Regions from separate parts of the Streptomyces sp. NBC_01454 genome, predicted to be linked through region 2. Evidence: riboswitches for the same ligand, from Rfam matches in the RefSeq annotation. Region 2 holds a riboswitch; the other holds the start of a gene.
The links. A riboswitch is a leader RNA that binds a small molecule or an ion and turns the genes downstream of it on or off. The one in region 2 is predicted to bind glycine.

Region 1: another riboswitch for glycine. It lies ahead of gcvT (glycine cleavage system aminomethyltransferase GcvT); the one in region 2 lies ahead of gcvP (aminomethyl-transferring glycine dehydrogenase).

The regions. Positions count from the first base shown of each region.
Region 1 is NZ_CP109460.1:2,465,534-2,481,043, reverse strand. It holds gene OIU81_RS10685 (L-serine ammonia-lyase) at 1-251, opposite strand, end outside; gene glyA (serine hydroxymethyltransferase) at 769-2,028, opposite strand; gene gcvH (glycine cleavage system protein GcvH) at 2,127-2,504, opposite strand; gene gcvT (glycine cleavage system aminomethyltransferase GcvT) at 2,634-3,761, opposite strand; glycine riboswitch at 3,913-4,009, opposite strand; gene OIU81_RS10665 (AAA family ATPase) at 4,285-4,980, shown strand; gene OIU81_RS10660 (enhanced serine sensitivity protein SseB) at 5,072-5,869, shown strand; gene OIU81_RS10655 (enhanced serine sensitivity protein SseB C-terminal domain-containing protein) at 5,932-6,723, shown strand; gene OIU81_RS10650 (ABC transporter permease) at 7,142-8,140, shown strand; gene OIU81_RS10645 (ABC transporter substrate-binding protein) at 8,232-9,983, shown strand; gene OIU81_RS10640 (ABC transporter permease) at 10,061-11,071, shown strand; gene OIU81_RS10635 (ABC transporter ATP-binding protein) at 11,068-12,183, shown strand; gene OIU81_RS10630 (ABC transporter ATP-binding protein) at 12,180-13,313, shown strand; gene OIU81_RS10625 (M1 family metallopeptidase) at 13,412-14,821, shown strand; gene OIU81_RS10620 (trimeric intracellular cation channel family protein) at 14,837-15,472, opposite strand.
Region 2 is NZ_CP109460.1:7,266,926-7,282,435, reverse strand. It holds gene OIU81_RS32250 (glutamate-cysteine ligase family protein) at 1-1,257, opposite strand, end outside; gene OIU81_RS32245 (hypothetical protein) at 1,824-2,411, shown strand; gene OIU81_RS32240 (DUF5999 family protein) at 2,777-2,968, shown strand; gene gcvP (aminomethyl-transferring glycine dehydrogenase) at 3,045-5,930, opposite strand; glycine riboswitch at 6,120-6,216, opposite strand; gene OIU81_RS32230 (PRC-barrel domain-containing protein) at 6,331-6,717, shown strand; gene OIU81_RS32225 (DNA polymerase IV) at 6,624-8,084, opposite strand; gene OIU81_RS32220 (MerR family transcriptional regulator) at 8,151-8,756, opposite strand; gene OIU81_RS32215 (bifunctional nuclease family protein) at 8,944-9,417, opposite strand; gene ftsR (transcriptional regulator FtsR) at 9,474-10,220, opposite strand; gene OIU81_RS32205 (FHA domain-containing protein) at 10,238-11,086, opposite strand; gene OIU81_RS32200 (DUF881 domain-containing protein) at 11,205-12,218, opposite strand; gene OIU81_RS32195 (small basic family protein) at 12,224-12,556, opposite strand; gene OIU81_RS32190 (DUF881 domain-containing protein) at 12,553-13,485, opposite strand; gene OIU81_RS32185 (mannose-1-phosphate guanyltransferase) at 13,561-15,510, opposite strand, start outside.

The DNA.
Region 1 (15,510 bases), 4.8 Mb from region 2:
GCGGTCTCGACGTCGACGGTGCGGGGGGAGTGGCCCTCCAGGCCGAGGAGGACGGCCTTGGGGGTGCCGTGGCCGTGGCCGGTGGCACCCAGGGAGCCGAAGAGTTCGGCGCGCACGCTGACCGTCTGGGCGAGCAGGCCGTCCTTCTTGAGCCGTCCGACGAACATCCGCGCGGCGCGCATGGGGCCGACGGTGTGGGAGCTGGAGGGGCCGATGCCGATGGAGAAGAGGTCGAAGACGGAGATGGCCACGGGGGCGGACTCCCTTGTCTGCTCGTGGTGGACGGTGGAGCAATGGAGCAGGAGGTACGTTTCTGCGCCGATTGTCGAGCGTAACGCGGACCGGACGCGCTGCCTCCGGACGGAAGCCGGCGGGTATCCGTCGCCGGAGGTAACAGCCGGTGTCGGGAGGGATGCGGAGCCGCGGTGGATGCCGGGCCCCGCACGGCTGCCGGCCGTCGGAGCCCCGGTGGTGGGCCGGCCGGGACGCGGAGGCGGGGTCGGTCGGCCGGGGCAGGACCGGGAGGCCGGTCAGGGCGCCGGACACCCCGGAATTCCGCAGAACGGAGAGAGGGGGCGAAGGGGGAGAACGGAGAGAAGGGGGCGAAGGGGGAGAGGGGAGAGAAGGAGGGCAAGGGGGCGGAGAGGGGCGGGGCGTGAGCCCGGGGTGGTGGCCCCGGGCTCCACCGAGCCGTCGGCCTCCGTCCCGTCCCGTCGCCCCCCGGCCCGCCGGCGAGGGCGGGCCGGGGAGGTCAGCGCATGAGACGCGTCACAGCGACGGGTAGAGGGGGTGCTTGTCGGCCAGGGCCGTGACCCGGGCCTTGAGGGCGTCGGCGTCGTAGGCGGGCTTGAGGGCCTCGGCGATGATGTCGGCGACCTCGCGGAAGTCGTCGGCGGTGAAGCCGCGGGTGGCCAGCGCCGGGGTGCCGATACGCAGACCCGAGGTCACCATCGGCGGCCGCGGGTCGTTGGGGATGGCGTTGCGGTTGACGGTGATGCCGACCTCGTGGAGACGGTCCTCGGCCTCCTGCCCGTTCAGCTCGCTGTCGCGCAGGTCGACCAGGACCAGGTGCACGTCGGTGCCGCCGGACAGCACGGAGACGCCGTGCTGCCTGACGTCGTCCTGGACCAGGCGCTCGGCGAGGATCCGGGCGCCGTCGAGGGTGCGCTGCTGGCGCTCCTTGAAGTCGTCGGAGGCGGCGAGCTTGAAGGAGACGGCCTTGGCGGCGATCACGTGCTCGAGGGGACCGCCCTGCTGGCCGGGGAAGACCGCGGAGTTGATCTTCTTGGCCAGGTCCTGGGTGGAGAGGATGACGCCGCCGCGCGGGCCGCCCAGGGTCTTGTGGGTGGTGGTGGTCACCACGTGGGCGTGCGGCACCGGGTTGGGGTGCAGACCGGCGGCGACCAGGCCGGCGAAGTGCGCCATGTCGACCATGAGGTAGGCACCGACCTCGTCGGCGATCCGGCGGAACGCGGCGAAATCGAGCTGGCGGGGGTAGGCGGACCAGCCGGCCACGATCAGCTTGGGGCGGTGCTCCTTGGCGAGGCGCTCGACCTCCTCCATGTCGACCAGGTTGGTCTTCTCGTCGACGTGGTAGGGCACCACGTGGTAGAGCTTGCCGGAGAAGTTGATCTTCATGCCGTGGGTCAGGTGCCCGCCGTGGGCGAGGTTGAGACCCAGGATGGTGTCGCCCGGCTTGATCAGGGCGAACATGGCGGCGGCGTTGGCCTGTGCGCCGGAGTGCGGCTGGACGTTGGCGGCCTCGGCGCCGAAGAGCGCCTTGATGCGGTCGATGGCGATCTGCTCGACCACATCGACGTGCTCACAGCCGCCGTAGTAGCGGCGGCCGGGGTAGCCCTCGGCGTACTTGTTGGTCAGGACGGAGCCCTGGGCCTCCATGACGGCGACGGGGGCGAAGTTCTCCGACGCGATCATTTCGAGGGTGGACTGCTGACGGTGGAGTTCGGCGTCGACGGCGGCGGCGACATCGGGGTCGAGCTCATGGAGGGAGCTGTTCAGAAGCGACATGAGTCTTCCTGGGGGAGTCAGGGGCGCGATCGGGGTCCGGCCGGACGCAGCGGCCGGGGGGCTTCCGCTCGGGCGGGGGCGGACGGGGAGCCGGCGGCTCAGCTCTGGATGAAGGCGGCGTACTCGTCGGCCGAGAGCAGCTCGGCCGGCTCACCGCTGGTCTTCACCTTGAACAGCCAACCACCCTCGAACGGGGCGGAGTTCACCAGCGAGGGGTCGTTGACGACGTCCTCGTTGATCTCGGCGATCTCCCCGTCGACGGGCGAGTAGAGATCGCTGACCGACTTGGTCGACTCCAGCTCGCCGCAGGTCTCGCCCGCCGCGACCGTGGCACCGACCTCGGGGAGCTGCACGAAGACGACGTCGCCGAGCGCGTTGGCCGCGTGCTCGGTGATGCCGACCGTCGAGACGCCGTCCTCGGCGCCCGACAGCCACTCGTGCTCCTTGCTGTAGCGCAGCTGCTGGGGGTTGCTCATGGCTCGATTCTCCTGTACGCGAGGGTGTGGTCGTGAAAGGGGGTCGCCCCTGGCGCGCGGCCGGGGGAGGGTCTTGCACAGTGAGACGCGCGGGCGCGCGCCGTGGTCGGCTCCCGGGGGAGCGCGCCGCTACTTCTGCCGCTTGTAGAACGGCAGCGCGGTGACCTCGTACGGCTCATGGCTTCCACGGATGTCCACGCAGACACCCTCGGTGCCCGGTGTGGCGTAGGCCGCGTCGACATAGGCGATGGCGACCGGCTTGCCCAGGGTGGGGGAGGGCGCCCCGGAGGTGACCTCACCGATGACCGTGCCGTCGGCGGTGACGACCCGGTATCCGGCGCGCGGCACCCGGCGGCCCCCGGCGATCAGACCGACCAGCTTGCGTGGCGGGTTCGCCTCGGCGCGCTCGGCGGCCGCGGCCAGCGCGGCGCGGCCGATGAAGTCACCGTTGTTGCTGGTCTTCTCGAACTTCACGACCCGGCCCAGGCCCGCGTCGAACGGCGTGGTCGCGGTGGTCAGCTCGTGCCCGTACAGCGGCATGCCCGCCTCCAGGCGCAGCGTGTCGCGGCAGGACAGACCGCAGGGCACCAGCCCGGCGTCCTTGCCGGCCGCGGACAGCGCCTCCCACAGGGCGACCGCGTCCGCCGGCCGCACGAACAGCTCGAAGCCGTCCTCGCCGGTGTAGCCGGTACGGGCGATCAGTGCCTCGACGCCGGCGACCGTGCCGGGCAGCCCCGCGTAGTACTTCAGGCCGTCCAGGTCGGCGTCGGTCAGCGCCTTGAGGATGCCGGGGGACTCCGGTCCCTGCACCGCGAGCAGCGCGTAGGCGTCCCGGTCGTCGCGGATCGCGGCGTCGAAGCCGCCCGCCCGTGCGGTCAGCGCGTCCAGGACCACCTGGGCGTTGGAGGCGTTGGCGACGACCATGTACTCCTGGTCGGCCAGGCGGTAGACGATCAGGTCGTCGAGGATGCCGCCCTCGGCCTCACAGATCATGGTGTAGCGGGCGCGGCCGGTCTTGACGCCGCCGATGTTGCCCACCAGCGCGTAGTCGAGGAGATCGGCGGCCTGCGGGCCGGTGACGGTGATCTCGCCCATGTGGGAGAGGTCGAAGAGGCCGGCGCGGGTACGGACGGCGAGGTGCTCCTCGCGCTCGCTGCTGTAGCGCAGCGGCATGTCCCAGCCGGCGAAGTCGGTCATGGTCGCGCCGAGTGCACGGTGGGTGGCATCCAGCGCGGTACGGCGGGGGGCATCAGTCATGGTTCTGGGCTCCCAGGCATGGGTGAGAGGACGTTCTCCCCATCTGTCATCGGAACCTGAGAGGTTCACCGGGATCCCGCGAACGGACCCGGTTTGCACCTTGGGTGGAGCCATCCCATGAACCGGGCGGTGGCTCGCTTTTCAGATCTGCCTAGCCCGCGCGGTATAGGGGCCTGAGAGATTCAAGGGAGGACTTGCTCCTTCGGCGCCCCGCCCATGGCGGCCGGGGACTCTCCCGCGCGGGTTCAAGCGGCCGGTATGGAGTTGGCGGTGCACAAGTGAGACGCATGGTGCACCTGGCGGCCACATCATTGCACGGGTTCGCCGGATACAGGAGCCCCTGTGGGTGCCCCGCCCATGACGTGGGCGGATCGGGGAACCACCTTGATGGGCATTACCTTTTCTTGACACTCTGCGGGTACGGGACGGACTCGAACCGGAACAGAACCGGACGGGGAGGGTGATCACGGTGCACGGAGAAGCGGCATGCGGTGCCACTTCGGGGGTCGTGCCCGCCAGGGCCGTGTCTGCCGGGGCCGTGCGTCCCGGCGCCGTGGCGGGGGCCGCCGCCGTGTCCCGCGGCGGGCGGGCGCGGCGCACGGTCCTGCGGCCCGGCCGCCGCGCCGGGGTCGTGGATCTGCGGGGCGCGGGGCGGGCGCGGGGCGCGGTGGAGCTGCGGTTCCCGGCGGGCGATCTGGTGGTGGTCTCCGGGCTGCCGGGCAGCGGCAAGAGCACCCTGATGCACCGTGTGGTGCCGCCGCTGGACGGGCGCGGCGCCCTGGTCCACCGCATCGATTCGCAGGACGTACGCGAACGGTGGGAGCGCGGCAGGCTGCGCCGGCTGCCCTACGCCCTCTACCGCCCGCTGGTCCGGGTCGCCCACTATCTGGCGCTGCGCCGCGCGTTGCGCTCCGGCGACAGCGTGGTGGTGCACGACTGCGGGACGCTGGCGTGGGTGCGCGGCTGGCTCGCCCGGACGGCGCTGCGCGGCGGCCGCGGGCTGCATCTGGTGCTGCTCGATGTGCCGCCGGAGGTGGCGCGCTCCGGCCAGGAGGCCCGTGGGCGCGGGGTGTCGGGGTACGCCTTCGCGCGGCACCGCGGGGCGGTGGGCCGGCTGCTCGGCGCGGCGGAGGCGGCCCACCTGCCCTCCGGGGTCGGCTCGGCGGTCCTTCTCGACCGGCGTGCGGCGAACGCCCTGGAGACGGTGGGCTTCGGCTGAGCGAGATCGGACCCGCCCCGCAGGTTTCACCGCCCGCCATCTCGTCTAGGGTCTTTTTCCAGAAGGCGTGGTTGGGAACGGGTGGGTTGAGATGACATTGCCGGAACAGGGGATACCGCAGCTGGCGTGGCCGGCTAACGAACTCGAAGAGGTCCTGGCCGCCGCGGTCGGGCATCCGGGTGCGGGCGGCCGGATCGTCGAGGTCCTGGGGCGCAGCCGGGTGTGGGTGCCGCTGCCCAACGGCGGCGGCCCGCAGAGCGCGGGCCCCGGTGCCCGCGGACTCGATCTGCCCACCGTCGAGATGGGCGGCGCGCCATATGTCCCGGTCTACAGCTCCGAGCAGGAATTCCTGCGGGCGGTCGGCTCGCACATGTCCTTCACCGTCGCCCCGGCCCTGGAGTTCGCCCGCGGGCTGCCGCCGCAGGTCGGCATCGTCGTCAACCCCGAGGGCACGATAGGCGTCCCGCTGCCGCCGGCCGCGGTCTTCGCGCTGTGCCGCGGCGGAGCGCAGGGCGGGGACGGCCTGCCGAGCGGCGGCCGGGTGCGGCTCTTCGAGCCGGACTGGCAGGAGGAGCCGGTGGACTTCCTCGCCTCCGCCGGACTGGAGTTCTCCGCCGCCGGAATTGTCCTGAGTGCCCGGCGTGCCCTGGCCAGCATCGAGGGCGACACGCCCGCGTTGTTCGTCGGTGTCCAGGTCGTGGCCGACCCCGCCGCACTGCACGACGGCACGGCTCGTGAGGCGGTACTGTCAGCCCTTGGACGTGCGCTCGGCGCCGTGCCGGTGCCCTGGCCCGTGCAGCTCGTCATGCTCGATCTCGCCCAGGGGGACCCGGTCGCCGACTGGATGCTGGAGCGTGTGCGGCCCTTCTACTCCCGGGACCACTCGTAAGCTGGTTGGATGACGGGCGGGCGCACCCCTAACGTGCCCTGCTGACTGAAGGGACGGACCACGTGAGCGCGGGTGCGCATCAGGGGCCGACGGCGGCCGGAGCGCTGGAGCAGCTGCTCCAGCAGGTCTCGCCCGGCCGTTACGACGCCTATGAGGCGCTGCTGCACGCGCTCGCCGCGGGCCAGGTCTGGATGCTGCTCTGGCAGGGGCGGGCCGGTTCGCCCGACGCGCAGTACGGCAACATGGAGGTCGACGGCCTCGGTTATGCCCCCTGTGTGACCTCGGCGCCCGAACTCGCCGCCTCCGGCTGGAACCGCGACCACGAAGTGGTCACCGGCCCCGAGATCGCCGCCGCGCTCTTCCCCGACCGCTGGGGTCTGTGGCTGAACCCGCACGCCCCCGGGGGCGGCGTGGGCATCCCCTGGCTGGACCTGCGCCGGATCGCCGGCGGCCTCGACCGGCTGCCCGCCGGACCGCTGCGGATCACCGAGCCGGTCATCGACATCCCGCAGTTCTACGCGCTGCTCGCGCAGAACGCCCACCGGACGCCCGCCGTCCGGTCGCTGCGCCGGGCCTGGGTACAGCCCGCGCTCGGCGCCCCTTATCTGGCGATCGGTCTGGATCTGTACGACACCGGTCAGCACGCGGTGGATTCGGTGCGGTTGATGATCCAGCAGTCGATCGGCGCGGTGCCGGACGGCCTGCCGGTCTCCACGGTCGCGATGAACGACGACTACGACCCGGTCGCCCTGTGGATGCGGGCCTCCACGCGCCCCTTCTTCGACCGTGACGGCTACGTCCAGCAGCAGCCTCCGGCCCCGTCCCCCGGCTACGGCTACCCGCGCCCGTACTGACCTCTCCGTACCGACCTCTCCGTACGGACCTCTCCGTACGGACCTCTCCCGGCGCCGGTACCGGTGCTTTTCCGGGTGAATTCTCCTGGTATGCCCCGCGGTTGAGGCCCTTTCCCGCGGTGGTGCGCCCCGCTCACACCGCGCCGATGTCCGTATAACGGGCAGCCGCGGACCATCACAGTTACGCATCCTTTCCCGACCGGGTCTGGTGAGTGATCGCAACTCGGATGAAGACTCCGGCAGCAGAGGACCTCGGTTCCTTGTGCGAGTGTCATCCCGCACGACGTCACGCGAATCCCCGAAATCCGCCGTGCGAACTTCCGGGACATCCGCAGGACTTGCACCAGTGATGTGAAGCAGGCCGCTCTCGCGGCAGGGATGTGGGCCGGCACCGCCGGCCGAGAGGGGTCAAGGCACCGTGACCGCACCGATCGAGACCACCGGGGCGGCTGCCCAGGCGCAGCCGGAAGCGGTGCTGAAGGGCGTGGAAGCACAGCGGATCGAGGGGCGCTCGCTCGGTCAGATCGCCTGGTTGCGCTTCCGGCGGGACAAGGTCGCCGTGGCCGGTGCCATCGTTGTCATCCTGCTCATCCTCGTCGCCGCTTTCTCCCGGCCCCTCCAGGCCCTGCTGGGACTCGACCCCGACAGCCCCCACCAGGCGCTGATCGACCCCAACACCACCCTTCCCAAGGGGGACTTGGGTGGGATGAGTGCGGACCATCCGCTCGGTGTGGACCCGAAGTTCGGCCGTGATCTGCTCGCCCGGATCCTGGAGGGCTCCTGGGTGTCGCTGATCGTGGCGTTCGGCGCCACGCTGCTGTCGGTCGCCCTCGGCACCGTCCTCGGGGTCGTCGCCGGCTTCTACCGCGGGCGGGTGGACGCCTTCATCAGCCGGATGATGGATGTCTTCCTGGCCTTCCCGCTGCTGCTGTTCGCCATCGCGATCTCCGCCTCGCTGCAGGGCGGCGCCTTCGGCCTGGAGGGCCTGCCGCTGCACATCTCGGTGCTGATCTTCGTGATCGGCTTCTTCAACTGGCCGTACATGGGGCGCATCGTGCGGGCCCAGACGCTCTCGCTGCGGGAGCGTGAATTCGTCGACGCCGCCCGTGGCATGGGCGCCCGCGGGCCGTTCATCCTCTTCCGGGAACTGCTGCCCAACCTGGTGGGGCCGATCATCGTCTACTCCACCCTGCTGATCCCCTCCAACATCCTCTTCGAGGCGGCCCTGAGCTTCCTGGGCGTCGGTATCCAGCCGCCCCAGGCGTCCTGGGGCGGCATGCTCAACCAGGCGGTCAAGTACTACGAGGTCGACCCCCAGTACATGATCGTCCCCGGCCTCGCGATCTTCGTCACCGTGCTCGCCTTCAACCTGCTCGGTGACGGTCTGCGGGACGCGCTGGACCCGCGCAGCCGCTGACGGCGGCGCGGGGCGCCCGCTCACCTCTCTCCACGGCATTTTGACGTTTTGATGTTGACCTTTCTCGACGAACGAAGGGGCACCGACCATCATGCGAAGGTCAGTTCCGGTCGCGGCGGTTGCGGCCATCACCAGTGCGGGCCTTTTGCTGGCCGGCTGCAGCGGGGGCAAGGACTCGGCAAGCGGTTCGGGCGAGGCGAACGCCGCCACCAAGGGCGTCGTCAATGCCTCGGACGCGAAGGGGGGCACGGTCACCTACGCACTCAGTGACGCCCCCGAGTCGTTCGACCCGGGCAACACCTACTACGCCTTCATCTACAACTTCAGCCGGCTCTACGCGCGCCCGCTGACCACCTTCAAGCCGGGCCCCGGCGCCAAGGGGAACGAGCTGGCCCCGGACCTCGCCGAGTCGATGGGCAAGTCCAGCGACGGCGGCAAGACCTGGACGTACAAGCTCCGCAAGGGCGTCAAGTACGAGGACGGTTCCGCGGTCACCTCGCAGGACGTCAAGTACGCCGTCGAGCGCAGCAACTTCGCGCGTGACACCCTCTCGCTGGGCCCGAACTACTTCCAGCAGTTCCTCAAGGACAACGACGGCGGCTACAAGGGTCCCTACAAGGACAAGGGCAAGGCCGGGCTGAAGTCCATCGAGACCCCCGACGCGCAGACGGTCGTCTTCCACCTCAAGAAGCCGTTCGCCGAGTTCGACTACCTGGTCAGCGCCCCACAGACCGCGCCGGTCCCGCAGGCCAAGGACAAGGGCGCGGACTACACCAAGGCGGTGATGTCCACCGGTTCGTACAAGTTCCAGAGCTACGACGAGGGCAAGCAGCTCACCCTGGTGCGCAACCCGCAGTGGTCCGCGAAGACTGACCCGCTGCGCAAGCAGCTGCCGGACAAGATCGTCCTGAATCTGAAGGTCGCCCAGTCGACCATCGACAAGGACCTCCAGTCGGGCAACACCCTGGTGGACCTGGCCGGCCGCGGGGTCGACGGACAGACGCAGGCCCAGCTGCTGACCGACGCCAAGGAGAAGGCCAACACCGACAACGCGCTCGGCCAGCGCCTCGTCTACACGGCGATCGACACCAAGGTGAAGCCGTTCGACAATCTGGAGTGCCGCAAGGCCGTCGAGTACGCGATCGACAAGAAGGCCGTCCAGACCTCGCTCGGCGGCCCGATCCGCGGTGACGTGGCCTCCACGGTCCTGCCGACCGACATCGACGGCTACCAGAAGTACGACCTGTATCCGCAGAAGTACGCCGGCGACAAGCTGGACCTCGCCGAGGCCAAGAAGCACTGGGCCGCGTGCGGCGCCGGCAAGACCACGACCACGATCCTGGCCCGCAACGACCGCCAGGACGAGGTCGACGCGGCCACCTCGATCATCGACTCGCTGAAGAAGATCGGTGTCACCGCCAAGATCCAGTCGTACCCGACCAGCAAGTACTTCTCGGACTACGCCGGTGTGCCGAAGTTCAACAAGAAGAACAACGCCGGCCTGATCATGATGCAGTGGGGCTCGGACTTCCCGACCGGCTACGGCTACCTCCAGCAGATCCTGAACGGCAAGGCGATCAGCCAGTCCGGCAACACCAACCTCTCGGAGCTGGACGACCCGGCGATCAACAAGCTGCTCGACAGCGCCATCGCCAACCCCGACAAGGCGGCCCGCGAGAAGGCCTACGCCGAGATCGACAAGAAGGCGATGGAGCAGGCGGCGCTGGTTCCGCTCACCTACTTCAAGGTCCTGATGTACCGCTCGCCCAAGGCCACCAACCTGGTGTCCACCTCGGCCTTCAGCGGTCAGTACGACTACCTCAACATCGGCGTCAAGAAGTAGCAGCCCCGGAAGGCAGGTGAAGGCATTGGTGTCCGCGGGCCGGCCCGGTCCGGCCCGCGGCGCCGACGCCGCGCCCCGTGTTCTCGTACCTCATCCGCAGGTTGATCAGCGCAGTGGTCCTGCTGCTGATCGTCAGCGCGGTCACCTTCGGCATCTTCTTCCTGCTGCCGAAGCTGGCCGGGCAGACCACCGACCAGCTTGCCCAGCAGTACATCGGAAAGGCCCCCACGCCCGCGGACATCGCGGCGGTGAAGAAGAACCTCGGCCTGGACAAGCCCGTGTTCGAGCAGTACTGGGACTTCCTCAAGGGCATCTTCGCCGGCGTCGACTACAAGTTCGGTCCGGAAGCGGCCAAGTGTCATGTGCCGTGCTTCGGTTACTCCTTCAAGACCCATATCGAGGTCTGGCCGGAGATCCAGAACCGGCTCCCGGTGACCCTCTCACTGGCCGCCGGCGCGGCCGTGCTGTGGGTGGTCTCCGGTGTCGCCACCGGTGTGCTCTCCGCGCTGCGCCCCGGCTCGTTCTTCGACCGGATGGCCATGACCGTCGCGCTGGCGGGCGTCTCCCTCCCGATGTTCTTCACCGGCGCCCTGGCGCTGGCCCTGTTCACCTACCAGTGGCCGATCTTCGAGCGCAGCGACTATGTGCCGCTCCTGCAGGATCCGTTCCTGTGGGCCCGGACCCTGGTCCTGCCCTGGGTGACCCTGGCCTTCCTCTACTCCGCGCTTTACGCCCGGCTCACCAGAGCGGGCATGCTGGAGACGCTGAGCGAGGACTACATCCGCACCGCCCGCGCCAAGGGCCTGCGGGAGCGCGAGGTGGTCGTCCGGCACGGTCTGCGGGCCGCGCTCACCCCGATCATCACGGTCTTCGGCATGGACCTGGGCCTGCTGCTCGGCGGCGCGCTGATCACCGAACAGGTCTTCTCGCTCAAGGGAGTCGGCGCCTTCGCCGTCGAGGCGATCAACGCCAACGACCTGCCCAACATCCTCGGCGTCACCCTGCTCGCCGCGTTCTTCATCGTCATATGCAACCTGGTGGTGGACGTTCTGTACGCCGCCGTCGACCCGCGGGTGAGGCTCTCGTGACCGACTCCTCCGAGGACAGGGCCGAGGCCGCAGCCGCCCCGGCCGCCGCCGAAGCGCCCGGGAAGGCACCGCGGGACGCGGCCTTCCTCGACGTGCGCGATCTGAAGGTGCACTTCCCCACCGACGACGGGCTGGTGAAGTCCGTCGACGGGCTGACCTTCAGCCTGGAGAAGGGCAAGACGCTCGGGATCGTCGGCGAGTCCGGCTCCGGGAAGTCGGTGACCTCGCTCGCCGTCATGGGTCTGCACCGCGCCTCGCGCCGGCAGCGCAGCAAGGTGACCATGTCCGGTGAGATCTGGCTCGACGGCAAGGAGCTGGTCTCCGCCGACCCGGACGAGGTACGCCGGCTGCGCGGCCGCGAGATGGCGATGATCTTCCAGGATCCGCTGTCCGCGCTGCACCCCTTCTACTCGGTCGGCAACCAGATCGTCGAGGCATACCGCGTCCACCACGACGTGAACAAGAAGACCGCGCGCAAGCGGGCGATCGAGATGCTCGACCGGGTCGGCATCCCGCAGCCCGACAAGCGGGTCGACGACCATCCGCACCAGTTCTCCGGCGGGATGCGCCAGCGCGCCATGATCGCGATGGCGCTGGTCAACAACCCCGAGCTGCTGATCGCGGACGAGCCGACCACCGCCCTGGACGTCACCGTCCAGGCGCAGATCCTGGACCTGATCCGCGACCTGCAGAAGGAGTTCGGCTCGGCGGTCGTCCTCATCACCCACGACCTCGGGGTGGTCGCCGAACTCGCCGACGATCTGCTGGTGATGTACGGCGGACGGTGCGTCGAGCGCGGCCCGGCCGAGAAGATCTTCTCCGCGCCCCGCCACCCCTACACCTGGGGACTGCTCGGCTCCATGCCACGCATCGACCGCGACCAGACGGAGCGGCTGATCCCGGTGAAGGGCTCCCCGCCCAGCCTGATCAACGTCCCGTCCGGCTGTGCCTTCAACCCCCGCTGCCCGTACGCCGACGTCCCCAAGGACAACCTGACCCGTACGGTCCGTCCCGAGCTGCGCGAGGCCGGCGGCGGGCACTTCTCCGCCTGCCACCTGCCGCAGGAGGAGCGGGAGCGTATCTGGACCGAAGAGATTGCGCCGAAGCTGTGACCGAGACGACGGACGACCAGAGCAAGAAGATCCCGCTCCAGAAGCGGGAGACCCCGGCGGAGCGCTCCGCCGAGGCCTCCCCGGACGCCGCGCCGCTGCTGCGGGTGCGCGGTCTGGTGCGGCACTTCCCGATCACCAAGGGGCTGCTCAAGCGGCAGGCCGGGGCGGTGCAGGCGGTCGACGGCATCGACTTCGACGTACGGCCCGGGGAGACGCTGGGCGTCGTCGGGGAGTCCGGGTGCGGCAAGTCGACCATGGGCCGGCTGATCACCCGGCTCGACGAACCGACCGGCGGCACCATCGAGTTCCAGGGCCGGGACATCACCCATCTGTCGCCCGGCAAGCTGCGGCCGATGCGCCGCGACGTTCAGATGATCTTCCAGGATCCGTACGGTTCGCTGAACCCGCGGCACACCATCGGCGGCATCGTCTCCACCCCCTTCCGCCTCCAGGGCGTCGAGCCCGAGGGCGGGCTGAAGAAGGAGGTGCAGCGGCTGCTGGAGCTGGTGGGCCTGAGCCCGGAGCACTACAACCGCTATCCGCACGAGTTCTCCGGCGGCCAGCGCCAGCGCATCGGCATCGCCCGCGCCCTGGCGCTCAAGCCCAAGCTGGTCGTCGCCGACGAGCCGGTCTCCGCGCTGGACGTGTCCATCCAGGCGCAGGTCGTCAACCTCATGGACGACCTCCAGGAGGAACTGGGCCTGACCTACGTCATCATCGCCCACGACCTCTCGGTCATCCGGCACGTCTCGGACCGGATCGCGGTGATGTACCTCGGCAAGATCGTGGAGTTGAGCGACCGCAAGACGCTCTACGAGTCGCCGATGCACCCGTACACCAAGGCGCTGCTGTCCGCGGTGCCGGTGCCCGATCCCAAGCGGCGTACCCAGCGCGACCGGATCCTGCTCAAGGGCGATGTGCCCTCGCCGATCAACCCGCCCTCCGGCTGCCGTTTCCGTACCCGCTGCTGGAAGGCGACCGAGGTGTGCACCACCACCGAGCCGCCGCTGGTCGCGCTGCGCACCGGGCACCAGGTGGCCTGCCACCACCCGGAGAACGCCGGTGACCCGGCGACCGCCGCCGCTCCGGCGGACGGGGACCGCGGCAACGGGTCCTCAACCGGCGAATAGCACCTGGAGTTGGCAAAGTCCTGGGCGAAGGACAACGGGAGGGTGCAGAGTCGGCACGGTTGTTCGATCTTCATCCGTGTGTCCGAAAGGGATGGCTCATGGCACTCTCCCGTTCTGCGCGCCGCACCTCCCGGTGGCTCGCCCTGGCCACCGCGGTGGCAGCGACCGCCTCGATCGCCGCGGCGCCCGGCGCGTCCGCCGGTGCCGCCGGTGCCGGGGACCCGTACTTCCCCAAGATGGGCAACGGCGGCTTCGACGCCCTGCATTACGACCTGGGCGTCAGCTACCACCCCACCAGCGGCCGCCTCGACGGCCGCACCACGCTCACCGCCAGGGCCACCCAGAACCTCTCCGCCTTCGACCTCGACCTGCAGAAGCTGACGGTCGACTCGGTGCGGGTGAACGGCCGCCGGGCGCACTTCACCAGATCCGGCGACGAGATCACCATCCGCCCCGACTTCGCGCTGCGCCGCGGCCACAGGTTCACCGTCGCCCTCGCCTACCACGGCGTTCCCAAGCCGCTGAGCGGGCCGATCGTCTTCGGCTCCGACTACGGCTGGATGAAGACCAAGGACGGTGTCTTCGTCGCCTGCGAGCCCAACGCCGCCTCGACGTGGTTCCCCTCCAGCGACCACCCCAGCGACAAGGCCACCTACGACATCCGCATCGACGCCCCCAAGGGCCTGACCGGCGTCTCCAACGGCCGGCTCATCAACTCGGGTGAGGCGCACGGCCGGTCCTACGCCCACTGGCGCGAGAGCCGCCCGATGGCGACGTACCTGGCCACCGCCACCATCGGCAAGTTCGACGTCCGCACGGGCACCACCCCCGGCGGGATACCCATGTACGTCGCCACCGACCCCACCCTGCCCACCGGCAAGGTCGACGTCTACGGCGTCACCGCCGAGGCCACCGACTACTGGTCGAAGGTCTTCGGCCCGTACCCCTTCGAGGAGACCGGGGCGATCGTCGACGACATGCCGCAGGCCGGCTTCTCGCTGGAGGTGCAGTCCAAGCCGGTCTACTCGGCCGTCCGCAGCGAGTCCACCATCGTCCACGAGCTGGCCCACCAGTGGTTCGGCGACTCGGTCTCCGTCAAGCAGTGGAAGAACATCTGGCTCAACGAGGGCTTCGCCAGCTACGCCCAGTGGCTGTGGTCCGAGCACCGCGGGACGCTCAGCGCCCATGACGCCTTCCGCAAGGTGTACAACGAGATCCCGGCCGACGACTCGTTCTGGAAGCAGAAGATCGCCGACCCGAAGCGGGACACCATGTTCGCCGACTCTGTCTACCAGCGGGGCGCGATGACGCTCCAGGCGCTGCGCGAGCGGATCGGCGACCCGGCGTTCTTCAAGCTGCTGCCGGCCTGGACCGCACAGCACCGCTACGGCAACGCCGACACCGCGCAGTTCATCGCGCTCGCCGAGAAGATCTCCGGCCAGCGGCTGGGCGACCTGTTCCACACCTGGCTCGACACCGACACCAAGCCGGCGCTGCCCGGCAAGTGAGCCCGCCGCCCCGGGTCAGTCGGCGTCCGGCCGGCCGCCCCGGGGCCGCAGCTGCTGCGGCCGCGGCAGATGCAGTCCGAGGTAGACCGCGCCCATCCGCAGGGCGAACACCACCCCCGCCGAGATCCCCGCGGCGGGGGTGGCGCCCGTTCCGAGGTGGTGCAGCAGCAGATAGCAGCAGGCGCCGGCCAGCGCGGCGATCGCGTAGACGTCCTCGCGCAACAGCAGCGGCGGGAACTCCCCGCACAGCACATCGCGGATGACCTCACCGGCGACACCGGTCAGCACCGCCAGGATGATCACGGCGAGCGGGGTGGCGCCGGCCTCGATCGCGGCCCGCGCGCCGATCACCGTCACGACGGACAGCCCGATCGCGTCGACCACCAGCAGCGATTTGTGCGGCAGCTGCCAGAACCGGAGATAGGCCATGGTGCCGACTCCGACGCAGATGATCACGGCCAGCAGGACCCAGTCGTGCGTCCAGTACAGCGGCCGCCGGTCGAGGATGAGATCGCGCAGCGTGCCGCCGGAGATGGAGGCGGCGAAGGCGAGCACCAGCCCGCCGAAGGGGTCCATGTTGGCGCGGTAGGCGGCCAGAACCCCGCTCGCCGCGAAGGCCGCGACACCGACCAGGTAGAGGACGTGAAGCATGGCGCACATCATCGCAGGCCCGGAAGGATTGCTTCCGG
Region 2 (15,510 bases):
CGGCAGCAGCTCCGTACGCACCAGCCGTACGGCCGGGATGCCGGTGAGGCCACCGGCCCGCCCGGGACGGGGCCAGTCCAGGGTGGCGTCGATGCCGTGCCGGCAGGCCACGTCGAAGTTGCGGGCCGCGGCGGCGAACGGCAGCCGGCTCCACACGGGGCGCGGCTCCTCGGCCAGGGTCCGCACCAGTCCGTAGTAGAAGGCGGTGTTGGCGATGACGTCGTCGACGGTGGGGCCGGCCGGCAGCACGCGGTTCTCGACTCGCAGGTGCGCGACACCGTCGGCGACCGCGTAGACGGGACGGTTCCAGCGGTAGACGGTGCCGTTGTGCAGCGACAGCTCGGCCAGGTCGGGCACCCCGCCCTCCTCGAGGACCCGCAGCGGCTCCTGCGGCCCGCACACCGGCAGCAGCGGCGGGAAGTACCGCAGGTTCTCCTCGAACAGGTCGTATGCGGAGTCGATCCAGCGCTCGCCGAACCAGGTACGGGGACGCACCCCCTGGGCCTGCAACTCCGGCGAGCGGGTGTCGGTGGCCTGCTGGAACACCGGCGGCCGGGACTCCCGCCACAGCTCACGGCCGAAGAGGAACGGCGAGTTCGCACCGACCGCCACCTGCACCGCGGCGATGGCCTGGGCCGCGTTCCAGACGGCGGCGAAGCGGCCCGGTGTCACCTGGAGGTGCAGCTGGACCGACGTACAGGCGGCCTCCGGCGCGATCGAGGGCGAGCGGGAGACCAGATGCTCCACACCCCGGATGTCGAGGGCGAAGTCCTCCCCCCGGGCCGCCCGCATCTGGTCGTTGAGCAGGACGTAGCGGTCGTTCTCGGAGAGGCTGGCGGCCGTGAGGTCGTTGGCGTGCAGGGTCGGCAGAATGCCGATCATCACGATCCTGGCGGCGACCTCGCGGGCTTTTCGTTCCGCATAGGCGAGGCCCGTACGGAGTTCCTCGGCGAGCTGGTCCAGCACCCGGCCGCTCAAGCGGTGCGGCAGGATGTTGACCTCGAGATTGCACTGGGCGAGTTCCGTCTGGAAATCACGGCTGGCGATGCGTTCAAGGACTTGAGAGTTCATCATGCGGGGCAGCCCGTCGGCGCCGGCGAGATTGAGTTCGATCTCCAGGCCCATGAGATTTCTGGGCCGGTCGAACCTCTTCTCCCTCAGGAGTCTCTGCAATCCCTCAAGGCACTCGTGGAGCTTTCTTCGATAACGCTCCCGGTCCGCGAGGTCGATCCCGTCCGCGGCGACCTTCTCCCCCATCGAAGGGTCCCTCCTCGAGTGAACGGCCCGCGACCACGGGCTGCTTGGGGCCGTCCCCGGCACCGCCGGGGCTCGCGCTACGGTCGATGATGCCCCGGCAATCTGATCGATAACGCGTCCGGCGCGGGCGGGTAACGATAGGCTCGAAGTGATGCAGCCTCCGGCATGCCCGCCAGGCATATCCGGGCGGCGCGCGCCGCCCGCATTTCTCCGGCGGAAAAAGCCGACGAGATCCGGCCTACCGCGTCGGCCGGGGAATGCAAGGTGGCCGCGGAAACCTCCGTACAAAGCGGCGGAAAACACCTCGCGCAGCGGTCTGGATTTCACCTTGCCGAAAATCCACAAGGCCGCTAGCCGAAACTCTTTCAGAACATACGTCGTATAAACTCCGCTGACGAGGCAGAGACTTGGCGCCCAGTGTCCCGGTGTTTCCACCGGCACGGGGGCACCGCGGCCGACCCCGCCGCGCCGCAGCCCCGGCCGGCCACGCTCTGACCCCGCCCGCAGACAGCGCCGTTTGCACCCGCCGCGCTCCACCGTGTCTCCGAAGTGAGAGGCGACCCACCATGCCGCTGCTCCTCGCCCCTGCCCCTGCGCCCGCCCTGCGCAGCGTCCTCGGCGCCCTCGGCTCCCCCACCGCGGTCCGCGAGGCCCCGGTCTCCGCGCTCCGCACCCATCAGGGGCCGCTCAGCCCCGATCACCCGCTGCCGGTGCACGTCTGGGACGACATCAGCCGGCCCGGCGGCACCCCGCACACCCGACTGGCGGGCTGGCGGTTCCTGGTCCGTGGCGGAGAGCGTGCCGTGGCGACCGCCGAGGCGCGGCTCACCCCGGACGGCTGGACCTTCGCACGCTTCTGCGGCGGCCCCTACGTCGCCGCGACCGAGCAGGCACTCGCCCAGGCCGAGGCCCTCACCGCGCCCCTCCAGCCGCGCCTGCTGTCCGTCCCCGAGCTGTACATGCTCACGCTGTGGCTGCATCACGACACCGCCTCCGACGGCACCGAGGGCCTGCCCGCGGCCGGTGACCTGCTGGTACCGCTGGCACCCGCCCCGCCGGGGATCGCCGCGCACCGCCCGCAGCGCCTCGCCGATCTGCTCCCCCGGCTGACCCTGCGGCTGGCCCCCGCCCCGCTCCTGCGCGAACCCGCCTGACCCCACCCCATCGGCTCCACTCCACCCCCTGCATCGGCTCCCGCCCCACCCGGACACCGGCGCCCGCCGTCCCGCCGGTCCGTGCCCCGTGGCCCCTTCCGGCCACGGGGCACGCTGTCGCGCTCACCCACGCGGACTAGCCCGTGGACGCCACGGCCAACCCTCTTGGGGAAGCGTGCAATTGAGAGCAACCGCCCGCACGGGTGACGCGTCAGTACCGAGTGAGTACCGCTGCCGCGAAATCCCTGCGGAATCCCGTCCGTGGGGCAACACTGGGACCGACCGAAGGAAACGGGGGAGCGGCCATGAACACCTCATCGCGCCGCACGACGACGTTCACCACTCCGCAGCGAAAGACAACTTCCATGTGTCAGCACCAACCGCCCTGCCCGTCAGCGGATTCCACCGACCGGGAGGCCGCCCATCTTGTGGCACACCACCCGGAGCAGGGCTGGAGCCTGCTCTGCAATGGCGTCCTGCTCTTCGAGGACACCGGTGAACTGCTACCGGACGGGCAGGTCATCGCCCCGCACCGCACCCGGGCCACCGCCGCCTGACCGGCGACCGTCCGGCACGCGACACACCAGGGCCCCCGGCACACCTGCCGAGGGCCCTTGATGCTGTCTGCGGGGATCAGCTGTCGTACTCGTCCAGCGGCGGGCAGGAGCAGACGAGGTTACGGTCACCGAAGGCGCCGTCGATGCGGCGCACCGGCGGCCAGTACTTCTCGGCGGCATCGACGCCGGCCGGGAAGACGGCCTCCTCGCGGGTGTAGGGGTGCGTCCAGTCGCCGCTGAGCGTGGCCGCCGTGTGCGGGGCGTTGCGCAGCGGGTTGTCGCCCTTGTCCCACTCCCCCGAGCCGACCTTCTCGATCTCCGCCCGGATGGCGATCATCGCGTCGCAGAAGCGGTCCAGCTCGTCCAGGTCCTCGCTCTCGGTCGGCTCGATCATCAGCGTGCCGGCCACGGGGAAGGACATCGTCGGCGCGTGGAAGCCGTAGTCGATCAGCCGCTTGGCGACGTCGTCGATGCTCACGCCGGTCGCCTTGGTCAGCGGCCGGACGTCGATGATGCACTCGTGGGCGACCAGGCCACCAGGACCGGTGTAGAGCACCGGGTAGTGCGCCTCCAGCCGCTTGGCGATGTAGTTGGCACTCAGGACCGCGACCTGGGTGGCGCGCTTGAGGCCCTCGCCGCCCATCAGCCGGACGTACGCCCAGGAGATCGGCAGGATGCCGGCCGAGCCCCAGGGAGCCGCGGAGATCGGCCCGACGCCCGTCTCGGGGCCCGCGGCGGGCTGCAGCGGGTGGTTGGGCAGATAGGGCGCAAGGTGGGCACGGACGCCGACCGGGCCGACACCGGGGCCGCCGCCGCCGTGCGGGATGCAGAAGGTCTTGTGCAGGTTGAGGTGCGAGACATCGCCGCCGAACCTGCCGGGCTCGGCGAGCCCGACCAGCGCGTTGAGGTTCGCGCCGTCGACGTAGACCTGGCCGCCGGCGTCGTGCACGGCCGCGCAGATCTGGGTGATGTGCTCCTCGAAGACGCCGTGCGTGGAGGGGTAGGTCACCATCAGGACCGCGAGCTCGTCACGGTGCTTCTCGATCTTGGCGTGCAGATCGTCGGCGTCGACCTCGCCGTCCTCGCCGGTCTTGACGACGACGACCTTCATCCCGGCCATCACGGCGCTGGCGGCGTTGGTGCCGTGCGCCGAGGAGGGGATCAGGCACACCGTGCGCTGCTCGTCACCGTTGGCACGGTGGTAGGCGCGGACGGCCAGCAGACCGGCCAGCTCGCCCTGCGAGCCGGCGTTCGGCTGGAGGGAGACCTTGTCGTAGCCGGTGACGATGGCCAGCCGCTCCTCCAGCTCCTGGATGAGCGTGAGGTAGCCCTCGGCCTGGCCGGCGGGCGCGAACGGGTGGAGCTGGCCGAAGGCGGGCCAGGTGACCGGCTCCATCTCCGTGGTGGCGTTCAGCTTCATCGTGCAGGAGCCGAGCGGGATCATGCCGCGGTCCAGCGCGTAGTCCTTGTCGGCGAGGGTGCGCAGGTAGCGCAGCATCGCGGTCTCGGAGCGGTACTGGTGGAACACCGGGTGGCTGAGGTAGTCGTCGCCGCGCAGCAGCGTCTGCGGCAGCGCCTCGGCGACGGCCGCGTCGAGCTCTTCGATGTCGCCCCGCACACCGAAGGCATCCCAGACCCCGGCCAGCTCGGCGCGTCCGGTGGTCTCGTCGCAGGCGATACCGACCAGGTCGGCGTCGACCTGCCGGAGGTTGATCCCGGCCGCGCGGGCGGCGGCGACGACCTCGGCGGCCCGGCCCGGCACCCGCGCGGTCAGGGTGTCGAAGTAGGCGCCGTGCACGGTCTCCACCCCGCCGGCCCGCAGGCCCTCGGCGAGGATGGTCGCGTAGCGGTGGGTGCGGCGGGCGATGGTCCGCAGGCCCTCGGGGCCGTGGTAGACGGCGTACATCCCGGCCATGACGGCGAGCAGCACCTGCGCGGTGCAGATGTTGCTGGTGGCCTTCTCGCGGCGGATGTGCTGCTCACGGGTCTGCAGCGCGAGGCGGTAGGCCTTGTTGCCGTCGGCGTCGACGGAGACGCCCACCAGGCGGCCGGGCAGGCTGCGGGCGAACTGGTCGCGCACGGCCATGAAGCCGGCGTGCGGGCCGCCGAAGCCCATCGGGACGCCGAAGCGCTGGGTGGTGCCGACGGCGATGTCCGCGCCGAGCTCACCGGGCGAGGTCAGCAGCGTCAGGGCCAGCAGATCGGCGGCCACGGTGACGATCGCGCCCAGCTCGTGGGCCTGCTCGATGACGCCGCGCGGGTCGCGGACCGCGCCGGAGGCACCCGGGTACTGCAGCAGCACACCGAAGACACCGCGCTCGGCGACCTCGGCGGGGATCCCCTCGCTCAGGTCCGCGACCACGACCTCCACGCCGGTCGGCTCGGCGCGGGTCCGGATCACGGCGACGGTCTGCGGCAGACAGTCGGCGTCGATCAGGAAGACGCCCTGCTTGACCTTGCCGACCCGGCGGGACAGCGACATGGCCTCGGCCGCGGCGGTGCCCTCGTCCAGCAGGGAGGCGCCGGAGGTGGGCAGCCCGGTCAGCTCGGCGACCATGGTCTGGAAGTTCAGCAGCGCCTCCAGGCGGCCCTGCGAGATCTCCGGCTGGTAAGGCGTGTACGCGGTGTACCAGGCCGGGTTCTCCATCACGTTCCGCAGGATCACCGGCGGGGTGAAGGTGCCGTAGTAGCCGAGTCCGATCATGGACGACAGCACCTGGTTACGGTCCGCGAGGTCGCGCAGCTCCGCCAGGACCTCGGCCTCGGTACGGGCCTGCGGCAGGCCGAGCGCCTCCGTGCTCTTGATCACGTCGGGTACGGCGGTGGCGGTCAGTTCGTCCAGCGAACCGAAACCGACGTGCGCGAGCATCTTCGCCTGCGCCTCGTGGTCGGGACCGATGTGCCGGCGCGCGAAGGGGGTGCCGCTTTCCAGCTCGGTCAAGGAGATGCGATTGGTGGTCATCTGCGGGGGCCTCCTGGTCGGTGCGACCTACGAGGGGCACCACGAGGCGGGTGCCCGGACGGCCCTCCCCCTCTGTCATCTCAACCTGAGAGCTTCACCGGCCCGCGCGAGGCGGCCCGGCTTTCACCGTCGGTGAGGAGGGGTCCCGGAGCTGTGCCTTCCGAGGCCCGCCCTGCTTTCCAGAGTGACCTCGTCCATGCGGTACGTGTGCCTGAGAGATTCCGGGGAGGATTTGCTCCTTCGGCGCCCTGGTCGCGAACGACAAGGACTCTCCCGCACGGGGTCTACGGCCATTCGCCAGCCTACCAGCGCAGCAGTCGAAGGATCCTTCGAGTGGCCAGGGCATGAAATGTGCCGTTTGGTAGTTGTCACAGGGCAGTTGCGACCAATTGGAGGGGCCGTGCAAACCGATATCGATCCCCGGAGCCTGATCGGCCGCAAAGCGTTCGACCGGAACGGCGCGAAAATAGGCACGATCGACGAGGTCTACCTCGACGACGCGACGGGGGAACCGGAGTGGGCGGCCGTGCGCACCGGACTTTTCAGCCGGGACGCGTTCGTCCCCCTCGAGCCCAGCAAAATGGTCGGTGAGGGCCTGCACATTCCCTACGACCGCAAGCTGATCAAGGACGCGCCGGACTTCGGCGTGGGCCGCCATCTCTCCCCCGAGCAAGAACTCCAGCTCTACCACCACTACCGGCTGGATATCTCCTCCCCGACCGATCCGGTGTCCTCACCCGGATCCGGCGACAGCGACTTCGGCAAGATCGCCGGCTCGGACGACTGAGCATCCGCCGGCCCCCCGCCCACCAGCGGCAGGGGCTCCCCCGGCCGCAGCGCCGGGTCCTCGACAGCAAAGGTCCGCACCCTTCCCGGTGCGGACCACGGCGTTTCGAAGCGGATGGTCACTCTCCCCACTCCGCTCCCCTGCACCCAGCCGGCACCGTACTCCTCGTGCACCACGTCCAGGCCCGGGTGCCAGCGCCGCGGCAACTCCTCCTGGGCCTCCTGCGCCCGCCCGCCGCCATCGGCCGGCTCCGCCGCCCCCGCGGCCTCCTCGGCCTCTCGCGCCTCCCGCTCCGTCGCCAGCTGGGCGAACAGATCCTCCTGTGTGAAGTCGGCCAGCCCGCTGACCCCCACGCCCAGCAGCCGCACCCCGCCCGTGGTGTCCACCATCTCCAGCAGCCGCACGGCGGCCTCCCGTATCACCGCCGGGTCATCGGTGGGCCCGCGGAGCGTCTCGGAGCGGGTCAGCGTCGAGAAGTCGTAGTTCCGCACCTTGATCACTACCGTGCGCCCGGAGCGCCCGGCCGCCCGCAGCCGCTGGACACAGCGGTCGGCCAGCCGCAGCATCTCGCTGCGCACCCGGGTCCGGTCGGTCAGATCGACCTCGAAGGTGTCCTCGACCGAGATCGACTTCGCGTCCCGCTCGGCCACCACCGGGCGGTCGTCCCGGCCCAGCGCCATCGCGTACAGCCCGGCGCCGTGCGCCCGGCCCAGCAGCCGGACCAGCTCGGCCTCGCCGGCCTCCGCGGTCTCCGCGACCGTGTGGATCCCGGCCCGGCGCAGCGTCTCGGCCGTGGCCGGACCCACCCCGGGCAACGTCCGCACCGGCAGCGGATCCAGCAGCTCCCGCTCGGTGCCGGGCTCGATCACCACCAGGCCGTCCGGCTTGGCCGCCTCGGACGCGATCTTCGCCAGCATCTTGGCGCCGGCGAGCCCGACCGAGCCGGTCAGCCCCGTGGTGGACCGGATATCGCGCCGCAGCCGCTCCCCCACGGCCCGTACGGCAGCGGTCCGGGCCGGCACCCCGCCGGCCTCCAGATCGACGAACGCCTCGTCCAGGCTGAGCGGCTCCACCAGCGGCGACAGGGCGTGCAGCAGCTCCATCACCGCCTCACTCACCTGGCGGTACAGCGTGAAGCGAGGGGCCAGATAGGCCGCGTTGGGGCACAGCCGGCGCGCCTGGGCCGTGGGCATCGCCGAGCGGACGCCGAACACCCGGGCTTCGTACGAGGCCGTGGAGACCACTCCGCGCACCCCGATCCCGCCGACGACCACGGGCTTGCCCCGCAGACTCGGCTTGGCCGCCTGTTCGGCGGCCGCGAAGAACGCATCCATGTCCAGATGCAGGATCGTCGGCGCAGGTCTCACATCTCCGATGCTGCCCCATGCCACTGACAATCGGCCCGATGCCGGGCCGCGCACCTTGCCGGGGACTCAGCCGGCCCGGTTGCGCCGTCGCGCCAGCTCGTCGTGCGGGTTCTTCCCGATCAGCGTCTCGCCGGTGTCCACACGCTCCCCATGGAGCTGTGACAGCACGCCCTCCACGTCCCGCCACACCACGCCCACGGCGATCCCGAAAACGCCCTGGCCGCCCTGGAGCAGATCCACGACCTGGTCCGGTGAGGTGCACTCGTAGACGGTCGCCCCGTCACTCATCAGCGTCATCCGCGTCAGATCCGCCAGCCCCCGCGCCCGCAGGTGCTGCACGGCGGTGCGGATGTTCTGCAGCGACACCCCGGTGTCCAGCAGCCGCTTGACGATCTTGAGAACCACGACGTCCCGGAAGCTGTACAGCCGCTGGGTGCCGGAGCCGTACGCCGGCCGGATGCTCGGCTCCACCAGGCCGGTACGCGCCCAGTAGTCGAGCTGCCGATAGGTGATGCCCGCTGCCGCACAGGCGGTCGGGCCGCGATAGCCGATGTTCTGCGCCTCGCAGTCCCCCGACACCGCCGCGGCCGGTGCCGGGGCATGGTTCGCTGCCGCGCCCGAGTGGAGCGGCAACGCCCCTTCCGCCGCCATACCGTCGCCGGTGATTGCCACGCCGCCCTCCGTCCTCCACGTCCCGGACGGGACCTGCCATATCGACGGTATGCAGTCACTCGGGGTGCGTCAACGATCGCCGCGCTCGCCACGCCGAGTGATAATCACCCTACGAGTGGTTTCTCGTGACCCGAAACGGGGAACGGCTCATTGTTTGGCCGAAAACAGATGGTTCGACCGGCCGGAATCACTGGCTGTTGGTACCGAAGTCCTCGGGCGAGATCTGGTCGAGGAACTCGCGGAACTTCTCCACCTCGTCCTCCTGCTCGTCCGGGATGGCGATCCCCGCGTCGTCCAGCACACCGTCGGTACCGAAGATCGGCGTACCGGTGCGCAGCGCCAGCGCTATGGCGTCCGACGGACGCGCGCTGACCTCGACTCCGCTCGCGAAGACGAGTTCTGCATAGAAAACCCCCTCGCGCAGATCCGTGATGCGGACCTGCGTCAGTTCCTGGCCCACCGCTTCGAGCACGTCCTTGAAAAGGTCGTGCGTCAGCGGCCTGGCAGGGACCATGCCCTGCTGGGCAAAGGCGATGGCGGTGGCCTCCCCTGGCCCGATCCAAATGGGCAAGTAACGATCGCCTCCCACCTCCCGCAGGAGCACGATCGGTTGGCTGGAAGGCATTTCCACCCGGACACCCACGACGTCGAGCTCGTTCACACAGCAACCCTAGGACGTGCCCGGCCGGTTTGGGTAGTCGGGCAGTCGTTTGCCCGCTACAGCCGGACCCGCAGAGCGGTCTGCAGAAGGGCCGCGTGCAGCCGTACGGACAGCGTTGCCAGCTCCCTGGCGGTCGCCTCGGCGTGCGCCCTGGTCTGTGGGTTACGGTGCCGCCGAAGGGGTGCAACGACCTGTTCGACCAGGCCCGCCTCGCGCTCGGCGCCCGCCTTCACCGCCCGCAGATGCCGCGGTTCGAGACCGAAGCGGCCCAGGTCGGCGACGAGTTTGGCCACCGTGACGGCCTCGATGTCGTATCCGCCCTCCGCGTGGGAGACGATGAGTCCGTAGGACTCCCAGTCGGCGAGTGTCGCCTCGTCCACCTCCGCGGCGGCCAGCAGCTCGGCCCGGCCGATCCGGGCAGCCGTAGGACGCTCCGCACCCGGCTCGGACACGCCCTCGACCAGGTCCCGGGACGGAGTGGCCGGAGCGGGCAGCTGCACCTGCTCACCGCGCTCCAGGGCGTCCAGGTGCTCGCGGATGACCTTCAGCGGCAGATAGTGGTCCCGCTGCATCCGCAGGACGTTCGCGAGCCGCTCCACGTCCGCGGGCGTGAATTTGCGGTATCCGGAAGGCGTGCGCTTCGGCTCGACCAGCCCCTCGGCCTCCAGGAAGCGAATCTTGGAGATGGTGACCTCGGGAAACTCCTCGCGCAGCCGGGTGAGCACCGTGCCGATGCTCACCGGCTTGCCGTCCGAGGAGGCGGTGCCGGACGGGCCGGCACCGCCTTTCGGTGTATGGCGCATATGCCTTCCCCGGCCGGTCAGATACCGGCGCCTCGCTGGCTCGCGTAGAAGACCAGGCGGAACTTGCCGATCTGGACCTCGTCGCCGTTGGCGAGGACGACGGAATCGATCCGCTCACGGTTGACGTAGGTGCCGTTCAGGCTGCCGACGTCGGCGACCGTGAAGAGACCGTCCGGGCCGCGGCGGAATTCCACGTGGCGACGCGAGACCGTCACGTCGTCGAGGAAGATGTCGCCCTGCGGATGCCGGCCCGCCGTCGTCAGCTCGCCGTCCAGAAGGAAGCGGCTGCCCGAATTCGGACCCCGGCGGACGACCAGCAGCGCCGACCCCAGCGGGAGGGCGTCGACGGCCGCCTGGGCCTCGGGGGACAGCGAGGGCGACAGATTCTGGCCCGTCGCCTCGGAGTCGTAGGCCTCCAGCCCCGAAATGGAGATGGTCGAGGTCGTCTCGGAAGCCCGCTCGGGCTGGGCGCCCGGTCGCAGCGGCGCACCGCAGTTGGAGCAGAACCGGCTCGCCTCGGCGTTCCGGCTGCCGCACCTCGTACAAACCGGCAAGGCTGACCCTCCACCCGTGCGTGCGGCCGATGATTCCTGGGAACCTATGCGGCCGGGCACGGAGGGGTCAACAGAACCCGCGCCGTGCCCCCCGGACGGCCCGCCGACCTCGTCACGGAAGAGCGGACGGTCCTCGGCCGCGCCGCTCTCATCGGGCTGGCGCGGAGCACGGTGCCGCGCGGAGCCGCTGCCGCCCTCCTGGCGTGCGCTCTTGCCGAACAGCTTTCCAAACAACTTCACGGGCGATTCCCCTTGAACGAAACAGACCCGCCCGTGGGGCAGGACGAACCCTCGATGCACACACCGGCCCATCCGGACATCCTGTGAACGTCCGTGGCCTTCAGACAGTTTCCACCACACACCACACGCACGGTGCGTCGACCCCCCGCTACCTCATGCCCTCGCCGGACACTCGACATACCTGTACGCCTCACTGCGACGACGACCGAGCGTAGTCAGGCCGCTTCGCCTCTCGCAAGGCGTCCACAATGATCTTCTTTTCACGGGTCACAGACACCTTGGCCTGCTCCTTTTCCAGAGTCTGGACCACTCCGCCGGGGATGTTCAGCGCCGGTTCCAGATCCTCCGGCTTGCCGATCACCTTGAAGCGGTACGGCTGAGTGACCCGCTTGCCGTCGATCCCCACACCACCACGGACGTCCGACAGCGAAGTGTTCGCGACGACCCGGACATCATTGACCTGGATTGCTTCGGCGCCGGCCGCCCGCAGCTCCTGGATGGTGTCCAGCAGTTTGTCCGCCTCGACGGAATGCGCCGGGTCGTCGATGGTCAGGGTGATGCCGGGCCCTTGCGCCGCGACGGTCCCGGCCAGCACGCCCAGCTGCTGTTCCTTCTCCACGGTCTGCTTACGGGCCTCCTCGGCCTGGTCCGAGCTGTTCGCCAGCTCGGTCTTCTGCCCTTCCAGTCGCCGCTGTTCGTCGGTCAACCGCTGGGAGCGGTTGTCCAGCTCGTCCAGAATGCGCACCAAGTCCTCCTGGCGCGCACCTCGCAGCGCGCTGCTGTCACTCGTGGAACGTACCTGAATCGCCAGGCCGAGGCCGAGAATGAACAGCAGCAGCGCAACGATCAGTTGAGCCCGGGTCAGGCGGGGCGGCCACAGACTCGCGACAAGCCGCTCCCGACCGGATGCCGGGCGTGCCGCGCTCCCGTTCTCCGCAACCGCGTCCGGAGTCGAGGAGTCTGCCCCTTTGTCCTGCTTCTGTCCAGCACTGTCCGGTTCTTGAGGCTCGGGCGTCTCGTCGGCCTCCGCCCGCTCGGCGGCGCCGGGGCTCTCGGGCGGCATCGGCCGCCGGCCGGCCGGGCCGTGGTCCTGGCCCTGTTCCGTCTCCGGCTGCTCCGGCTGCTCGGGCTGCATTCCCGGCTTCTCCGGCTGTTCCGACTGCTCCGGCTGCTTCTCCGGCTGGGGGTTCTCGTCCGGTGTCATCCGTCTCACGCCCTGAAGACGTGCCGGCGGATCGCCGCGGCGTTGGAGAAGATCCGGATGCCCAGCACCACGACGACACCCGTGGAGAGTTGGGCGCCGACGCCCAGCTTGTCGCCGAGGAAGACGATCAGTGCGGCGACGACCACGTTCGACAGGAAGGAGACCACGAAGACCTTGTCGTCGAAGATGCCGTCCAGCATCGCGCGCAGACCGCCGAACACGGCATCCAGCGCCGCGACGACGGCGATCGGCAAGTAGGGTTCGACCACCGTCGGCACCACGGGACGGACGACAAGTCCGACCACGACTCCCACGATGAGGCCCAGTACGGCGATCACGATGTGCCCTTCCCTGTGTCGGCGCCGTCCGCCTTGGCGGCACCGGCCTGCGGCTTTGCGGTACGAACGATCAAGCTGGGCGCGGGCGGCAGCGTGATCTCGCTCTCCGCGGAAATCCTGGTGCGGACGCCGTAGTTCTCCTGCAGCACATGCAGGTACTGGCCGTCGGCGCTGTCCTGGAACGCCGTGCTCAGCCGCTGCCCGTCCCCCACCGCCAGCACCGTGTAAGGCGGCACCAGCGGCTTGTTGTCGACCAGTATGGCGTCTCCTGCGGCTCTGATCGCCGAGAGTGACGTAAGCCGCTGTCCGTTGACGGAGATGGCTTCCGCACCGGACGCCCACAGGCCGTTGACGACGCGTTGCATATCCCGGTCGCGTACCCGCCCGGTGTCCGAGAAACCACTGCTCTCACGCGGTCCGCCGCCGCTGGACTCCGCCCCCTTGGCATCGTCCACGACGAGCTTCACCCCCGGCCCGGTGACCTGCGTCGAACCGGCCAGCAGCCCCAGCAGCTCGGCCTTGCCCCCGCCGTGCTGCTTCAGCGCCTCGCGCTGCATCCGGCTGACGTCGTCGCGCAGCGCGTCGACCCGGTGCTGCTGCTTGTCCGCCTCGCCGGTGCCCGTCTGGATGCGGTGGATGAGCTCTTCGCGCTCCTTGGCGAGCGTCGGTGCCGATATCTGCGCCTGCGCCGCCCCGACCGTCACCACGACCGCGGCGAGCACCAGTCCGGCGGCGAGCCCCAGCTTCGCGCGCAGGGTACGCGGCAGACCGCGCACCCCGGTTTCGGACTTCCGCGCGGCGGCCTCGGCATATCCCTCGTCGAGGCTGTGATCCATCACGTTGGTCAGCAGCGACATGGACGCATCGGGGCGCGCGGCGGACGCTTTCGGGCTGCTCCGATCGGGGCGCTGCTGCGACATGCCGCACATCGTCGCACGTCGGCCCGACAGTCTCCCAATGGCCCCACCGGCGTGCCGGTTCACGGCGCGCCGGTGGGGTCCGGGTCAGCGTCCCGCGCTGTCCACCACTGCGGACCACTCGTCCAGCAGCTGCTGGGCGGAGGCGTCATCGGGCCCCTCCGCCCACAGGTGGGTGACCGCCTCGGCGGGGTCGGGCAGCACCAGCACCCAGCGGCCGTCGCTCTCCACCACACGGACACCGTCGGTGGTGTCGACATCCCGGTCGCCGGCCGCCTCGACGACGTGCCGCATGACCAGACCCTTGACCGCCCACGGGGTGGCGAGGTCGCGGCGCTGGACGTGTGCCCGCGGGATCCGTGCGTCGATCTGGCTGAGCGTGAGCTGCGTGCGGGCCACCAGGCCGATCAGCCGGACGAACGCGGCCGAGCCGTCGAAGACGCTGCTGAACTCGGGGATGATGAAGCCGCCCATGCCGTCCCCGCCGAAGACGGTGCCGTCGGCACGTCCCACACGGGTCAGATCGTCGGGCGAGGTCGTCGTCCACTCCACCTGCGTCCCGTGGTATGCCGCCACCTGCTCGGCGATCCGGGTCGTGGTCACCGGCAGCGCCACCCGGCCGGTGCGCCGTTCCGCCGCGACCAGATCCAGCATGACCAGCAGTGCCCGGCCGTCCTCGATGATCCGGCCGCGCTCGTCCACCAGGGACAGCCGCTCGCCCACGGGGTCGAAGCGCACACCGAAGTCGGCCCGCGCCGAGGCCACGATCTCGCCGAGCCGGACGAGCCCGGCCCGCCGGGCGTCGGCGGTCTCGGTCGGCCGGGATTCGTCGAGCCCGGGGTTGATCGTCAGCGCGTCGACGCCGAGCCGTCCCAGCAGACTGGGCAGGACCAGTCCGGCGCTGCCGTTCGAGGCGTCCACGACGACCTTCAGTCCGGAGTCGCTGACGCCTGTGGTGTCCACGGCCCGCAGCAGGGACCCCGTATAGGAGTCGAAGACGCTGGCGGGAAAGATCAGATCACCGATCTCGCCGGGGAAGGCGCGGCGGTACTCCTGCCGGGCGAAGACGCGGTCGAGCTTGCGCTGTCCGGCCTGTGAGAGGTCCGCGCCGCGCTCGTCGAAGAACATGATGTCCACGGAGTCCGGCACGCCGGGCGTCGTACGGACCATGATGCCGCCGGCACTGCCGCGGGCGGTCTGCTGGCGGGCGACCGGCAGCGGGACGTTCTCCAGGTCGCGTACGTCGATGGCGCTGGCCTGCAGCGCGGAGATCACGGCACGCTTGAGCGCCCGGGCACCCCGGGAGTGGTCCCGCGCGGTGGTGACCGTGGAGCCCTTCTTGAGCGTGGTGGCATACGCGCCCGCGAGCCGCACGGCGAGCTCCGGCGTGATCTCGACGTTGAGGATCCCGGACACGCCCCGGGCGCCGAAGAGATGCGCCTGACCGCGGGACTCCCAGATCACCGAGGTGTTGACGAACGCACCGGCCTCGATGGTCTTGAACGGGTAGACCCGCACATTCCCCTGCACGATCGATTCTTCGCCGATCAGGCACTCGTCGCCGATGACGGCGCCGTCCTCGATCCGGGCGGCCCGCATGATGTCGGTGTTCTTGCCGACCACACAGCCGCGCAGATTGCTCTGCTGACCGATGTAGACGTTGTCGTGCACGACGGCCCGGTGCAGGAACGCACCGCTTTTCACCACGACGTTGGAGCCGACGACAGTGTGCTCACGTAGCTCCACATCCGCCTCGATCTTGGCGTAGTCGCCGATGTACAGCGGACCGCGCAGCACCGCGTCGGGGTGTACTTCGGCGCCCTCGGCGACCCACACGCCCGGTGAGATCTCGAAGCCGTCGATTTCGACATCGACCTTACCTTCGAGCACATCGGCCTGGGCCTTCACATAGCTCTCGTGGGTGCCGACGTCCTCCCAGTAGCCCTCGGCGATATAGCCATAGATCGGCTTGCCTTCCTTCATCAGCTGCGGAAAGACATCGCCGGACCAGTCGACCGACACATCGGGCTCGAAGTA